One region of the Pandoraea sp. CB10b_02 genome, then DNA from elsewhere that is predicted to be linked to it. Evidence: predicted binding sites of a transcription regulator. Region 1 holds the regulator's gene; each other region holds the start of a gene.
What was found. Region 1 encodes FNR, which switches genes on or off when oxygen is low (the NO sensors DNR and NnrR bind a similar motif). Its sites were predicted from a motif close to TTGATNNNNATCAA; they were not measured.

Region 1 (3,735 bases):
GGCAAATGCTTGCCGCGACTTCGTTCTTATCGCAAACGGCCTCGAGCGTGCGCACGGCGCAAGTGCGCCGGCGCCTCAGGTGCCGGTGACGAGATTCTTGTCGTCCCCGCGGTTCTCGTCGTCATTCGTCGTGTCGGACATGGGCTGTCCGGCAGCGGCTTCATTCGCCGCCGAGTCGGCAGCGTGCGGGGACACCTCCTGCGTTGCCGACGTGACGGGATCCGCCGTCAGCGTCGTCACGTTCTGCGCATCTTGCGGCAGCTCGTCACCAGACGGCACCGCAGTTCCCGATTCTTCGGAAAATTCCTCATGCCCGGCGCCCGGCGCGACATCTTCTTGGCCGGCCTCGCCCTCGGCATCCCGAGACGGCTCATCGCTATGCACGGCTTGCGCATCGCGCTCGCCGTCCCTATCGATGTCCGTACCAGCGTGGCCGTTCGCAGCGCCGATCTGCTCACTGACGTGCGTCGCCGGCGCGAGTTCCGCATCGAACGCCGCAACGGCGGAATCTGCCTCGGCGCCCGGCCCATCCGACGCATCCGGCGTACCACCGACAGCCCGCGGGGTCTCGCCCTCGGCCAGCGCGGCGTCGAGCAAGGCCGCTTCGGTGAGCGCGTCGTCTGCCGGCGACGTCACCGGTGCGCGTTGATCTTCGGGCAAGCCCTGCGCGAGCGGCAGGTCGTCCGCGCGGGCCTCGGCCAGACGCGCGAGCGCGTCGGCATCGGCCACGGGGACGTCTTCGGACACTGCCCCATCGCCATCCTCGCCCTCGGCTCGCTCGCCGAACTCGATGTTCTGCTGCGCGAGCAGATCGATCTGCGCCTGTGCCGCGGGGTCTTCGAGCGGCGGCAGCGCGTCGAGCGCGCGCAGACCCAGATCGTCCAGGAAGGCCTTGGTCGTCGCATACAGGCCGGGACGCCCCGGCACGTCGCGATGACCGATCACCTCGATCCAGCCACGGTCTTCGAGCTGCTTGATGATCTGCGTGTTGACGGTCACCCCGCGAATCTCTTCGATGTCGCCGCGCGTGACCGGCTGACGGTACGCAATGATCGCCAGCGTCTCCATCACGGCGCGCGAATACTTCGGCGGCTTCTCCGGATTGAGGCGATCAAGGTATTCGCGCATGCGCGGACGGCTCTGGAAACGCCAGCCGGTGGCCAGCGCCACCAATTCCACACCTCGGCCATCCCATTGCACGCGGATTTCCTCGAGCAGCGCGCGCACCGTGTCACTGGACACGGCGTCATTGAAGAGCTTGCGCAGGTCACCGACCTTGAGCGGCTCCTGCGCGCAGATCAACGCGGTCTCGAGGACGATTTTCGCCTCTTGGGTATTCATGTGCGACTAAGCAAACCGGGGGCTTGGCAACCCGGAATCAGGAATAAATGGATGCTTGGAACACGGGAAACGGTCGCAACCGCTTCGCATAAGCGCGCGCCCGTTTGTGTTCGGTCGTAGTGACGGCGGCGCGACCAGGATGCTTCGAAACGACCTGCCGGGAAAACGCCCAGGCCGATAGTGCGGCGAGACGGACGTCCGGTATGTGCGCAATTATTACTGAAACGCCGACGCCCGTAAAGCGTCGTCGAAACCCGGGCCTCGCTCCCCCCCTTATCCCATCATCCCCTCCCCCCTTGCGCCACCGTGTCGCACAACCCGCGTCAAAGCGCGCCGGCACCGCACACCGCATCCGCCGCATCCGCCACCCGGCAAGGGCGTGCGCCGAGGCGGCCCGCGCCAGGCGCAGGCCCCGCGCGCCGTCCACGAATCGCGGGCGCACAGCCGTGCGCCCTGGCGTAGAGACGACGGGTGCACGCCTCATGGTAAACTTCTGAAATAACTTCAGGGGCCTCCATGACCACCGAAAACGGTCGCATTCCGATCGCTCAGCCCCGTTGTTCCACATGCTCGCTGGGGCAGTTCTGCCTGCCCGTCGGCATCCCGACGCCCGAGCTGGAACGACTGGATGCGCTCGTCAACGAACGCCGCCGCCTCAAGAAAGGCGAAGTGCTTTATCACGCCAACGATTCGCTCAATGCCGTCTACGGCATTCGCTTCGGCTCCCTCAAGAGCTGCGTTACCGCACCTGACGGCCGCGAGCAGGTCGTCGGCTTCCATCTGCAGGGCGAGCTCATCGGGCTGGACGCCGTTGCCGACAGCCACCATCCGAGCACGGCCATCGCGCTCGAGGACAGCGAACTGTGCATCGCCCGCTTCGGCGAGCTGGAGACGCTCTCGCGCCAGGTGCCGTCGCTGCAGCGCCAGTTGCATCGCCTGATGAGCCAGGAAATCCGCAACGAACACCAGCAACTGCTCGCGCTCGGCACCATGCGCGCCGAGGAGCGGCTGGCCGTGTTCCTGCTCAACCTGTCCGAGCGGCTGGCCGCGCGCGGCTACGCCGCCAACGAATTCGTGCTGCGCATGAGCCGCGAAGAAATCGGCAGCTTCCTCGGCCTCAAGCTCGAGACGGTCAGCCGTCTTTTCTCGCGCTTTGCGCAGAACGGCATGATCGAAATTCGCCAGCGCCACGTGAAGATCATCGACGCGGCCGCGCTGCGCGAGCTCGCCGGCGTACCGTGCTGACGGGCAACCGGGGGCGCCTTCGCCCCCCCTTCACCGCTCGTCCCATATCCCACACCCCTGCGCCGTCTTCCCCTTTTTCCCCATCCCCACGCCCTCCGGCATCGCCAGACAACGCTTCCCCGCGTTTCGGATAAGCTACCGGCCCGCCCGGGCGCCCGCCTTGCGCCAGATCAAGAGTCGCGCCGCGTCGCGACGGCGCTCGCCCGCGCGCGACGCGGCCGGAGCAACGTTCGACAAGCCCGGGCAAACGCTCCATAATCGGCGCGTTCGCCGGGTCGACCGACGCATGCCCCGCTCATCGTCTGCAACGTCGCTCGAACGCACTCCCCGGCGCGTCACACCGACGGAGGCCGCCGTTATGCCCGCAGCCATATACCTGAGTCCGGAAGACGCCGAGCACGCGTACTACGAAGCAGTGCGCGCCGGCGACACCGATGCGCTGATGGACGTCTGGTCGGAAGACGAGGAGATCGTCTGCATTCATCCCGCGGGGCCGCGCCACGTCGGTCCGGCGGCGGTGCGCGCCAGTTGGCGGCAAGTGCTGGCCAACGGCGGCCTGCAGGTCGCCGTCAGCCATCTGCAGGTAGCCCACAATCCGCTTTGCGCCGTGCACAACGTGCTCGAGCAGATCCTGGTCGAGTCCCATCCCGAGGCGCGCTACGCGTTCGTGCTCGCAACGAACGTCTATCTCAAGGAAGCGGACGGCTGGCGGCTCGTCCTGCACCACGCCAGTCCCGCCATCGGCCACGAAGACAGCAGCACGCAGGCCTCGCGCGCGCACCGGCTGCATTGAAAAGGCGCCGCCGGCGCCGCGCTCGGCGTGTGCGGCATCCCGTGCCCCGGCCCTCGCCGGCCAGTTCATGCGCCGGCCGCACCGTGCGCCGCACTGTGGCCACCGTCCCCGTTTTCGACATCCCAGTACGGGACCGGGCCGAACCGCGCCTGCAGGAATTCGATCAACGCGTGCGTCTTGGGCGGCACGAACGCCCGGCTCGGGTAGACGGCCCAGATCGCCACTTCCTCGGCCAGCGGATAGGCCGGCAGCACCGGCACCAGCTCGCCTCGCTTCAGATGCACGCCGACGTCCCACGTCGACTTCAGCGCAATGCCGAGCCCGGCCAGCACGGCGTCGCGCAGCACCTCGCCGTT
Region 2 (3,735 bases), on a different contig from region 1:
CGATAGGCGTCGAACACCTGGGCGACGACGCGCACCAGCAGGCGTCCGGCCGGCAGCACTCGCAAGCCCCGTGCGTCGAGACTCACGAGACCATCGGCGGCCAGATCGGCCAGCTCACCCAGTTCGTTGGCGAAGTAGGCGACGAAGTCGATGCCGTGCATCTGCTCGACGGCCGTGAAGTCGAGCGCCATATGGCACATCAGACGCGAAATGACGTCGCGCCGCAGCCGGTCGTCGTCGGTGAGCCGAACGCCGCGCGCGATCGCCAGGCCGCCGGCGTCGATCGCGTCGTAGTACGCCTTCAGGGTCTTGGCGTTTTGCGCGTAGCTGTCGCCGACCCGTCCGATGGAGGACATGCCCACGCCGATGAGGTCGCAGTCCGCGCGCGTGCTGTAGCCCTGGAAGTTGCGCTGCAGCGTGCCGGCCGTCTGGGCGCGGGCGAGTTCGTCGTCGGGACGCGCGAAGTGGTCCATGCCGATGTAGACGTAGCCGGCAGCGCTCAGCCGCGCGATGATCGTTTGCAGCAGCTCGAGCTTGCGCGCACCGTCGGGCAGGGCGTCGGGCAGGCAGCGCTGCATCTTGAATTGCTGTGGCAGATGCGCGTAGCTGAACACCGACAGGCGGTCGGGCGCCATCTCGATCACGGCGTCGAGCGTGCGGGAGAAGGACTCGGGCGTCTGGTAGGGCAGCCCGTAGATCAGATCGAAGTTGACCGAGCGAAAGCCGCTGCTTCGCGCGGCTTGCAGCGTGGCTTCGACGAGTGCGCGCGGCTGAATGCGATGAATGGCCGCCTGCACGCGGGGGTCGAAGTCCTGCACGCCTATCGACAACCGGTTGAAGCCGAGCGCGCGCAACGCCCGGATCGACGCCGGACCGGCGCTGCGCGGGTCGATTTCGATGGCGTATTCGGCGCTGTCGTCGCTTGCCATCACGAACTGGCGGGCGATGGCGTCGACGAGCGACGCAATCTGTTCCAGCGAGAGAAACGTGGGCGTGCCGCCGCCCCAGTGCATCTGCGCGAGCGCGCGACCCGCGCCGAGCAACGACGCCTGACGTGCGATCTCGGCGTGAAGCCGCTCGACATACGCCTGCGCGTGCGCGCGATTGCCGGTGACGATCTTGGTGCATGCGCAGTAGAAGCACACGGTGTCGCAGAACGGCACGTGGACATAGAGCGACAGCGGCTTGCCGGTGCGTTTGGACTGCGCGGCCGCGCGGGCATAGTCTTCGACGCTGAAATCGTCGCGGAACTGCAGCGCCGTGGGGTAGGACGTGTAGCGCGGGCCGCCTACGTCGTAGCGGCGCAGCAGCCGTGCATCGAAGTGCAGGGGGGCGCATGGCGCAGCCCCGTGCGAATGAGCGGTCGAATGGGCAGTCGAATGGACGGTTTGCGCCGCCGCGGCGCGGGCGCCGCGCGGCGGCATCAACGGCAGGGGATTCATGACGATGCCGGCCCAAGGCCGGTGACGAAGGTGACATGGCACTGTAGCGTCGCGATGAACGCGCCGCCCTGACCTGCGTCAAACATCCGCCGCCGGGACCCGGACGCGCGCGAATGGCGACCGGGTCGGGCCGGTCTGCGTGACATTGCGCACCGCGCCGGCATGCAGATATCGCCGTGCGCCGGCCGCGCGGCGCTCATGCGCCGAAAGCCTTGCCACGTCAGGCAAATTTTGGCCGTGTACGGTAAGCTAACGCCTTATCGAAGTCTCCGCCGCGTCGACAGCCCTGGCGGCACGCGCGGCGCGCCCCCGAACGGTTCGGGGCGGCGGTCCGTCCGATGCCTGCGGGAACCCGCAGAACCGGGGAATCCCCGGCCCGCCCCAGCTGGTCTTTGCCGGAACGACGCGGCACATCACGATTGGAAACAACATGGACCGTCTGCAATCGATGCGCGTTTTCGTCAAGGTGGCCGATAACGGGAGCTTTGCCCGTACCGCTGCCCAGATGGATCTGTCGGCCGCTGTGGTCACGCGGCACGTCGCGGAACTGGAATCGCACCTCGGTGTTCGTCTGCTCAACCGCACCACGCGCAGCCTCTCGCTCACCGGCGCGGGGCAGGTGTATCTCGAGCGCTGCCGTCAGATCATCGATGAAGTGGACGAGGCCGACGCGCTGATCTCCAGCGCCTCGCGCGACCCGAAGGGCACGCTCAAGGTGGTGGCGCCGGTGTCGTTCGGTTTGCGCAACCTCGCGCCGCTCGTCAAGAAATACCAGGAGATGCACCCGAAGGTGGTGGTCGACCTCACGCTGACCGATCGCGCGATCGATCTGGTGGAAGAGGGCTACGACTGCGGCATTCTCCTCACGCGCATGATCAACAGCGAAAGCCTGATTTCGCGCGTGCTCGCCGAGACGCGCGTGATGTTGTGCGCTTCGCCGGCCTATATCGCCGAGCATGGCGAGCCCGTCACGCCGCAAGAGCTGGGTGAGCATGGCGTGCTTGGCCTGCCGAACGATTTCTGGAGCGACGAGCGCGTATTCTCGGGTCCGGACGGCGAAGTGCGCGTGCGGGTCCAGAACAAGTTCATCTGCAACAACACCGCGCTGCTGCGTCAGTCGGTGCTGCTCGGGCACGGGATTGCGTTTTTGCCGTCGTACCTCGTGGGCAACGACGTGCGCGACGGCGATCTCGTTGCGCTGCTGCGCAACTTCACGCAAACGCCGGTCGACGTCTCGCTCGTCTACCCGAGCCGCAAGTATCTATCGGCGAAAACGCGCGGTTTCATCGATCTGACCGTCGAATATTTCCGCCAGAACGAAGGGATTTCCGCCGCCGAGCGCTGGGTGCCGCCCAAGCTGCCGTCGCCGACGACCCCCAATACGGAAATCCCGGTGTGAGGCCGCGCCAAGGGTGAGGCGCGGCCCGGACCCGTCGCGTCCGGCGAGCGTCCGACCTTGCAACCGGACAACAAAACGGCCACTGCCCATAAGGGAGTGGCCGTTTTTCATTGCCCCGCGCGACGGGGCGGGCTCATACGGTCAAGCGCGCTCAGAACGGCGCGTCGTCGTCGTCGAACGAGGCGTCGCCGGACGGTGCCGGCTTGCTGCTCGTCGTCTTGGACTTCGCCGTCGTCTTGCGTGCTGCCGCCTTCTTGGCGGGCGCCTTCGTGGCAGCGCTCTTCGCCGGCGCCGTCTTGCGCGCCGGCGTGGCCTTCTCGTCACCGTCGCCATCGGCTGCCTTCGCGGCGGTCTTCTTCGGCGCCTTTGCCTCGAACTCGAAGCCGATGGTGCCGTCCTTCTGCTTGGCCAGATAGGCCTTGAACGTGCGGCCCGTGCGCGATGACTTGAAGTTCGTCAGCAGGTCGGTCTTCCCTTCGGTAAGCAATTTGTGAATCTGCTCGCGCGAAATTTCCTGCTGCAGGATCACCTTGCCCGAAGTGAAGTCGCATGTCTTCGGGTTGGCCACGGCGTTCTCGCACACGTAACGCATGCCGTGCTCGAACACGCGGCCGCCGCACTTCGGACACTTGCCGACCGGCTCCTGCCCCGTGAAGTCCGGCGCTTCGCCGTCTTCGTCGCCGCTGTCCTGGCCGAAGTCGAACTCGAGCTTGTAGCCCATCTCGTCGTCGGGCGAGAGCTTGAGGATCGCCGAGAACGGACGGCCCATCTTGCTGCGAAAGCCCGAGAGCGGCCCGATCGTCTTGTTCTTCAGCAATTCCTCGACTTCCGGGATTTCGAACTGGCGTCCGCCCGGAATCTTCGAGATCGAGAAGCTGCAGTTCGTACAGGCGA
Region 3 (3,735 bases), on a different contig from region 1:
ACCAACACGTCGCCGGTCACTGGCAGCGTGATCGGCGAATTCCCCCGCTCGAGCGGGGCCGACGTCGAGCTCGCGCTCGATGCCGCGCATGCGGCGGCGCCCGGGTGGGGCAAGACGTCCGTTCAGGCGCGCTCGCGCGTCTTGCTGCAGATCGCGGACAGGCTCGAAGAAAATCTGGAGCGTTTTGCCGTCGCCGAGACCTGGGACAACGGCAAGCCGGTGCGCGAAACGCTCGCTGCGGACATGCCGCTTGCCATCGATCATTTCCGCTACTTCGCCGGCTGCATCCGCGCACAGGAAGGCACGGCAGCCGAGATCGACGCGCACACGGCGGCCTATCACTTTCATGAACCGCTCGGCGTCGTCGGCCAGATCATCCCGTGGAACTTCCCGCTGCTGATGGCGGCGTGGAAGCTGGCCCCGGCGCTGGCGGCGGGCAACTGCGTCGTGCTCAAGCCGGCCGAACAAACGCCGCTCACGATCACGCTGTTCGCTGAACTGGTCGGCGATCTGCTGCCGTCGGGTGTGCTCAACATCGTCCAGGGCTACGGTCGGGAGGCCGGCGAAGCGCTTGCGACGAGCCGCCGCATCGCGAAGATCGCCTTCACGGGATCGACGCCCGTGGGGGGACAGATCCTGGCAAATGCTGCGGCCAACCTCATCCCCAGCACGGTGGAGCTCGGCGGCAAGTCGCCGAATCTCTTCTTCGACGACATCATGAAAGCCGAGCCGGAATTCATCGAGAAGGCCGCCGAAGGGCTCGTGCTGGGATTCCTGAATCAGGGGGAAGTGTGCACGTGCCCGTCGCGCGCCCTCGTGCAGGAATCGATCTACGAGCCCTTCATGGAAGTGGTGATGGCGCGCGTCGCGCGCATCAAGCGCGGCGACCCGCTCGACACGGAGACGGCGGTCGGTGCGCAGGCGTCGCAGCAGCAGTTCGACAAGATCCTCACGTACCTCGATCTCGCACGCAAGGAGGGCGCGCAGGTGCTCACCGGCGGCGGCATCGAGATGCTGGACGGTCCGCTCGCCTCGGGCTACTACATTCAGCCGACGCTGCTCAAGGGCGAAAACCGCATGCGGGTGTTCCAGGAAGAGATCTTCGGGCCGGTCGTTGGCGTAACGACGTTCCGCGACGAAGCCGAAGCGCTCGCCATTGCCAACGACACCGAGTTCGGCCTGGGCGCCGGCGTGTGGACGCGCGACATCAACCGCGCCTATCGCGTGGGTCGCGCCATCCAGGCCGGACGCGTGTGGACGAACTGCTATCACCTCTACCCGGCCCACGCGGCGTTCGGCGGCTACAAGAAGTCCGGCATCGGTCGCGAGACGCACAAGATGATGCTCGACCACTACCAGCAAACGAAGAACCTGCTGGTGAGCTACGGCACGCAGCCGCTCGGCTTCTTTTGAGTACCGCCTCTATTCGGCGTTGCGTTTGCAGCAGATCAAGGACGCATCGCGCCTGCGGTGCGATGCTGTCCTCAACATCCGCGAATGAATCCGACATCGTCCGGCGTTGGCGTCCGGCCCCGCATGGCCTGACACGCGCGACGGTACGCCGTTCACGGAATCGACAAGGAGCACGACCATGAGCACGACCTTCTTCATCCCCGCAGTCAACATGATGGGCATCGGCAGTCTCGACGAGGCGATTGCCGCGCTGCGTCAATACCCTTTTCGCCGCGCGTTGATCGTGACCGACGCGGGACTCGCCAAGGCCGGTGTTGCCGGGAAAGTGTCGAAGCTGCTGGCGCAGCAGGACATCCAGTCGGTGATTTTCGATGGCGCGAAGCCCAACCCCACGGTGGGCAACGTGGAAGCCGGCCTCGCACTGCTCCGGCAGCATCAGTGCGACTTCGTGATCTCGCTCGGCGGCGGCTCGCCGCACGACTGTGCGAAGGGCATTGCCTTGTGTGCGACCAACGGCGGGACGATTGCCGACTACGAGGGCGTCGATCGCTCGAAGAAGCCGCAGTTGCCGCTCGTCGCCATCAATACGACGGCCGGGACGGCAAGCGAGATGACGCGCTTTTGCATCATCACGGATGAAAAGCGCCACGTGAAAATGGCGATCGTCGATCGCAACGTGACGCCGCTGCTGTCGGTCAACGATCCCGCGTTGATGGCGGCCATGCCCCCAGGGCTGAGTGCGGCCACCGGCATGGACGCCCTCACGCACGCGACCGAAGCCTACGTCTCGACGGCCGCGACACCGATCACCGACGCCTGCGCACTGAAGGCCGTGACGCTGATCTCACAGAACCTGCGGCGCGCCGTATCGCACGGTGACGACATGACGGCGCGCGAGAACATGGCGTATGCGCAGTTCCTTGCGGGGATGGCATTCAACAATGCATCGCTCGGCTATGTTCATGCGATGGCGCATCAGCTCGGAGGCTTCTACGATCTGCCGCACGGAGTTTGCAACGCCGTGCTGCTGCCGCACGTGGAGGAGTTCAACGCGAGCGTGAGCGCCGGCCGCCTGAAGGACATCGCCCGGGCCATGGGCGAGAAGGTCGATGGTCTGAGCGACGAAGCGGGCGCCAAGGCCGCGATTGCCGCGATTCGCCGCCTGTCGAAGGACATCGGCATTCCGGCGGGTCTGACCGAGCTCGGCGCGAAGCAGGAAGACATTCCGACGCTGGCGGCCAACGCGATGCAGGACGCGTGCGGCTTCACGAACCCGCGGCGAGCCGAACAGGCCGAAATCGAGGAGATTTTCCGGCGGGCGTTCTGATCAAGGAGCCCCCCGCCTCTTCGCGTTCCATGCCCCCGAGTCACCGCCGTTTCCGTGACTCGTGTTGTGACACCTTGCGAGCGTATCCCATTGCCGTCGGATGCGTTTCGATACGTTTCGAGCGTAGACGCATTCGACGAATTATTCGGAAGTTACTGAAACTCAAGGCCCGGCGCTGCTGCGATGATGAAATTGGCCACGGGACCGGCCAATTCACACACTTCTACGGAGGTTCTCTATGAGCGCCAAAGACGGTACGAAGACAGGTGGGGACGGTAAATGGGGCGGACTCGACATTCCGAAATCGCTGGCGCGTGAAGGGCATGTCGTCTGGTTTTATGAGCACAACCGGTATCTGGGCTTGGAGTGGGACGAACTGGCGGGCGAAATCAAGAAGGCGCATGTCGCGAATCCCGAGAACGCCATTTACTTCGATACGTTCGCGCACGCGGTTGTCGCCTCGGACCGCCTGGTGAGCCCGAGTCTCGTTCTCTACTCGCCCGGCAAAGGGCTCCGTCCACAGGTGAAGGGCTGACGATAGCGGCAAGTTCATCGGGTTGACCGGGAAGGGTCACGCGAATCGCGTGGCCCTTTTTTCGTTCGGCTGCGTCGATACGCCGCGCGCGTTTTCTTTCGGCGTCGATACGTTTCGAGTGTCGACGCGTCGGAAAAATGGATTCAGACGTTGCTGAAACTCAAGGCACGGCACTGCTGCGATGATGAAATTGGCCACTATGGGCCAATCAACCCTCCTTTCATGAGGAACATCTATGATCGTCGGAAACGGAACGAAAGCAGGCGCTGGCGGCGACTGGGGCGGGCTCGATATCCCTAAGTCACTGGCACGCGAGGGACACGTCGTCTGGTTCTATCAGCACAGGCGATATCTCGGCCTGGAATGGGATGAGTCGGCCGGAGAAATCAAGAAGGCTCATGTGGCGGACTCGGAAAACGCCATCTACTTCGACAGCTTCGCGCACGCCGTCGTCGCCTCG
Region 4 (3,735 bases), on a different contig from region 1:
GATGGGCGAGTCCCGCTGCGCGTGGCATGAGCGACACGATTTGCCGCAAGGCGCGGCACGTTCGGTAAAGGCTTCCGGCATCGACCGGAAGTCGACGTGAGATCAGACCGAGAGGGCGGGCGGTGCGCGTGCGAGCGCGGCGTAGAAGCGGACGCGCGGGTAGTGCGGCACCAGCACCCGCGGGGCGGTGGAGACGCCGGGCGCAGACGCGGGCGGGAGAGAAAGGAGGTCGGTGGTGACGAGCGGCTGATGGGACCAGAGCGTGCAATAGCCGCACTTTTCCCAGTGTTGCGTCGACGCGAGCGAATGATCGCCGCCGCCGTGCTCGCTGTACTGGCCGTGCAGGCTTGCGGCCTCGGCGTTGATGGGTGGCGCCTGCGCGTCGTCGTGGCCCGAGTGCCCGTCGTGCGCGGGCTCGCGCTGCGCATCGACGCGTGGCGCGGTGGACGCGCCCAACGCGGCTTGCGCGCCTTGCACCGTGCAGTAGACCGCAAACGGGTCCCGCTGCATGGCGGCCCGCCATTGCGCAATCGCTGGCATGAGCGCTGCCAGCAGGATCGCCGTCAAGGCGATCCCGATTGCGACGCGATGCTGACGGAGCTTGCGCATGCCTGGGCCGGGTACGAATGTGAAAAATTCAGGGAACCAGGCATTGTAGGCGCTGTCGTCGCGCAGCGTAAATGACTTGCGTTCTCATGTAGGGGCTGCGCGACAATTTGCCGCATCGCCCTTTATGCCGCATCGCGTTTTAGGACAAGGCAAACGCCCCGAGGCGCCTCTGCTGCTCCCGCCGCCCCCACGGCATCAACGGCATCAACGGCATCAAGGGGACCCACGCGCCGGAAAAAAGGGGACGCCACAGACGGGCTTGCGTGGCGCCCGGCTCCCCTCGCCGGCGTACCGGATTGCCAGCGTTTCGGAACCCGGCGCTCGGCACCCGCCGAGGCGTGCGTTGATCGCGCAGCGCCGCTCAGAACTTGATGCCGAGCCCGACGCCGACGATCAGCGGATCGATGTGCAGCGTGCCGAGATCCGCGCCCGCGAGCGACGTATCGGTCTTCATCCAGATCTTCTTGATGTCGAAGTTGAAGAACACCGTCTTGGTCATCTGAATGTCGACGCCAGCCTGCAGGGCCGGACCGACGCTGTGGTTCCGGATGGAGATCGGCGTGCCGCCCGCGTTCAGATTGCTGTTCCAGAAGCGCGTGTAGTTGATGCCGGCGCCGACATACGGCCGCACCCTGCCGGCGTGATTGAAGTGGTATTGCAGCAGCAGCGTCGGCGGCAGCACGTTCACGCCGCCCAAGTGACCCAGACTCGAGGTGAGCTGATGCCGTGACATGCCGAGGATGAGTTCGATGCCGACGTTGTCGAGAACCATGTACGTGAAGTCGAGCTCCGGCACGATCGCGTTGTTCACCGTGACGCCGAGCGTCGGCAATACGCTTCCGCTCGCGTGCGAGTCCGGCATGATGCCGATCGCGCGCACGCGCGCGAGAACGTCACCGGCGTAGATGCCTTGCGAGCTGTCCTTGATGAAGCCGAATGTCTTCGGCGATTCGATGGGGGTGTCGGCGGACTGGGCTGATGCGCCGGCGCAAAAAAGCGCGGCGCCTGCGACGAGCGCGGCGGCGATGGCCTTGGCGCCGAGGGTGTGCTTCATGATGATTTCCAAAGTCGTGAGTGAGCACGGCCGATGGTAGAAGCAGCACCCGCCACGCGACTTGACGCGCGTCAAGCGTGCACGCCCCCCGGCGCGCGATGCGACAAACTGTCGCGCGCGCCGGGGCGGATCAATCGCGTGGCAGCAGCACGACCGTCAAGGACCGCACGCCCTGCGCGCCCCGAATGAGTACGCCTTCGATGTCGGCCGTCGCAGACGGCCCCGTCACGAGCACCGCATAACGCGCCTGCGCGAAGTCGGGTTTGCGGTAGATGTCTTGCAGGCCATCGACGATGTCGCGCGGATCGAGCAGCACGACAAGATGCTGTACGAGATAGCCGAGCGCGTTCACGCCATACTCGCGCTCCGAGAGCCACACCGAGCCTGTCTCCGCCACGCCGTAGCGGGCGCGCACGACGCCGACGTCGACGTCGTGCAGCGACGCCGGTGCGCGCCGCACGTCGAGCCGTTCGGCAACTGCGGCTTCTGGCGTGGCGCTCACAGGCCTAACCCCGGGGAACCGCTCGGCGAGCCATTCGCACAACTCGCGGGCGTCGCCAAGCGCCACGAGCTCGCCGCCCATCGTCGTCAGATTCGTGCCGAAGCGCTCGGTGCGATCACCGGCCGGCGTGTCGAACACGGGCAGCGGGGGCAGCGCAAACGGATCGCGGGCGCCGGGCGCCGGATGATCGTCCTCGCGCAACGCCACCCGCTGGGCGGCGCGCACGCGCACCAGGAATGCCTCGCGCGATGTGCTCATCGTGCCTCCTCGTTGTCGTCGATTGCCGACGCGGTATCGCTGGCGCGACGGTTCGCGTCGTACCAGTCACGGAACGTCTGCGTGGGAGCCTCCGGCAAGTCGCGGCCCTTGCCCCACGTGTTGAGCGGGTTGTAGAGCACGAGATTGGGCAGCCGGTGCAGCGCGGCGTTCATCGACCTGACCGATGCCCGATACAGCGCCGGGCTGGCGAGCAGCTTGCCGGCGAGCTTGATCAGGTGTCGCTTGACGCGCGGCAGCTCGCCTTCTTCGGCGACGATCTGGCGCCATTTGTACAGTTGTTCGTGGATGTTGATGCGCACCGGGCAGACGTTGCTGCAACTGCCGTTCATCGTCGAGGCGAACGGCAGCGCGCTGTAACGCTTCAGATCGGAGGCCGGATTGAGAATCGCCCCGATGGGGCCCGCATACGTGCTGCCATACGACAGGCCGCTGCTGCGCCGGTACACGGGGCAGGTGTTCATGCACGCGCCGCAGCGAATGCACTTGAGCGAATACCAGAAGTCGTCCATCGCCAGACGCGCCGAGCGGCCATTGTCGACGATGACGAAGTGCATCTCGGTCCCGGGCCGCGGCGCACGGAAATGCGACGTGTACTGTGTGATCGGCGAGCCCAGCGCGCTGCGCGAGAGCAGCCGGACGAACACGCCGAGATCGGCCATGCGGGGAATCAGCTTCTCGATGCCGATGGAGACGATGTGGACCGGCGGCACATTGGCGGACAGATCGGCGTTGCCTTCGTTGGTGCAGACGACGACGGTCCCTGTCTCGGCCACCGCGAAGTTGCAGCCCGTCATGCCGGCGCCGGCCTCGAGAAACGCCGGGCGCGTGGTCCGCCGCTGGCTCTCGGCGAGATAATGCACGTCGTCGTTCGTCGGGTCGGTGCCGAGCGTGCGGCCGAAGAGCCGGGCGACGTCGCCGCGCAGCTTGTGCACCGCCGGCACCACCACGTGCGAGGGCGGTTGCTTGTCCAACTGCTGGATGCGTTCGCCGAGATCGGTCTCCATGACCTCGATGCCGCGCGGCTCGAGATATTCGCGCAACTCGCACTCGTCGGTGAGCATCGACTTGCTCTTGACGAGCGTGCGCACGCCGTGGGCGGCGAGAATGCCGTGCACGATCGCGTTGTGGGATACCGCATCGAGCGCCCAGTGCACCTTCACGCCATTGGCTTCGGCTTGCGTCGCGAACTGCTCGAGATAGTCGCCGAGCCGCGAGAGCGTATGTTCCTTGATCTGCGAGGCGAGCGTGCGCAGCGTCTCCCATTCGTCGATGGAAGCGGCCTGCGCGTCGC

Region 2: a site for FNR is predicted at 1,511-1,524, ahead of hemN (oxygen-independent coproporphyrinogen III oxidase). Genes of this name have one in related genera too.
Region 3: a site for FNR is predicted at 1,439-1,452, ahead of yiaY (L-threonine dehydrogenase). Genes of this name have one in related genera too.
Region 4: a site for FNR is predicted at 1,725-1,738, ahead of CDN36_RS17850 (OmpW/AlkL family protein). Genes of this name have one in related genera too.

The regions. Positions count from the first base shown of each region.
Region 1 covers NZ_NJGW02000009.1:151,705-155,439, forward strand. The annotation lists gene scpB (SMC-Scp complex subunit ScpB) at 76-1,341, opposite strand; gene fnr (fumarate/nitrate reduction transcriptional regulator Fnr) at 1,858-2,586, shown strand; gene CDN36_RS12050 (YybH family protein) at 2,945-3,379, shown strand; gene CDN36_RS12055 (LysR family transcriptional regulator) at 3,445-3,735, opposite strand, start outside.
Region 2 covers NZ_NJGW02000006.1:149,776-153,510, reverse strand. The annotation lists gene hemN (oxygen-independent coproporphyrinogen III oxidase) at 1-1,442, opposite strand, end outside; gene CDN36_RS08690 (LysR family transcriptional regulator) at 1,873-2,841, shown strand; gene CDN36_RS08685 (DNA topoisomerase III) at 2,993-3,735, opposite strand, start outside.
Region 3 covers NZ_NJGW02000020.1:3,497-7,231, reverse strand. The annotation lists gene exaC (acetaldehyde dehydrogenase ExaC) at 1-1,413, shown strand, start outside; gene yiaY (L-threonine dehydrogenase) at 1,592-2,740, shown strand; gene CDN36_RS17955 (hypothetical protein) at 2,979-3,275, shown strand; gene CDN36_RS17950 (hypothetical protein) at 3,511-3,735, shown strand, end outside.
Region 4 covers NZ_NJGW02000019.1:59,330-63,064, reverse strand. The annotation lists gene CDN36_RS17855 (DUF2946 family protein) at 103-609, opposite strand; gene CDN36_RS17850 (OmpW/AlkL family protein) at 971-1,663, opposite strand; gene CDN36_RS17845 (LutC/YkgG family protein) at 1,794-2,423, opposite strand; gene CDN36_RS17840 (lactate utilization protein B) at 2,420-3,735, opposite strand, start outside.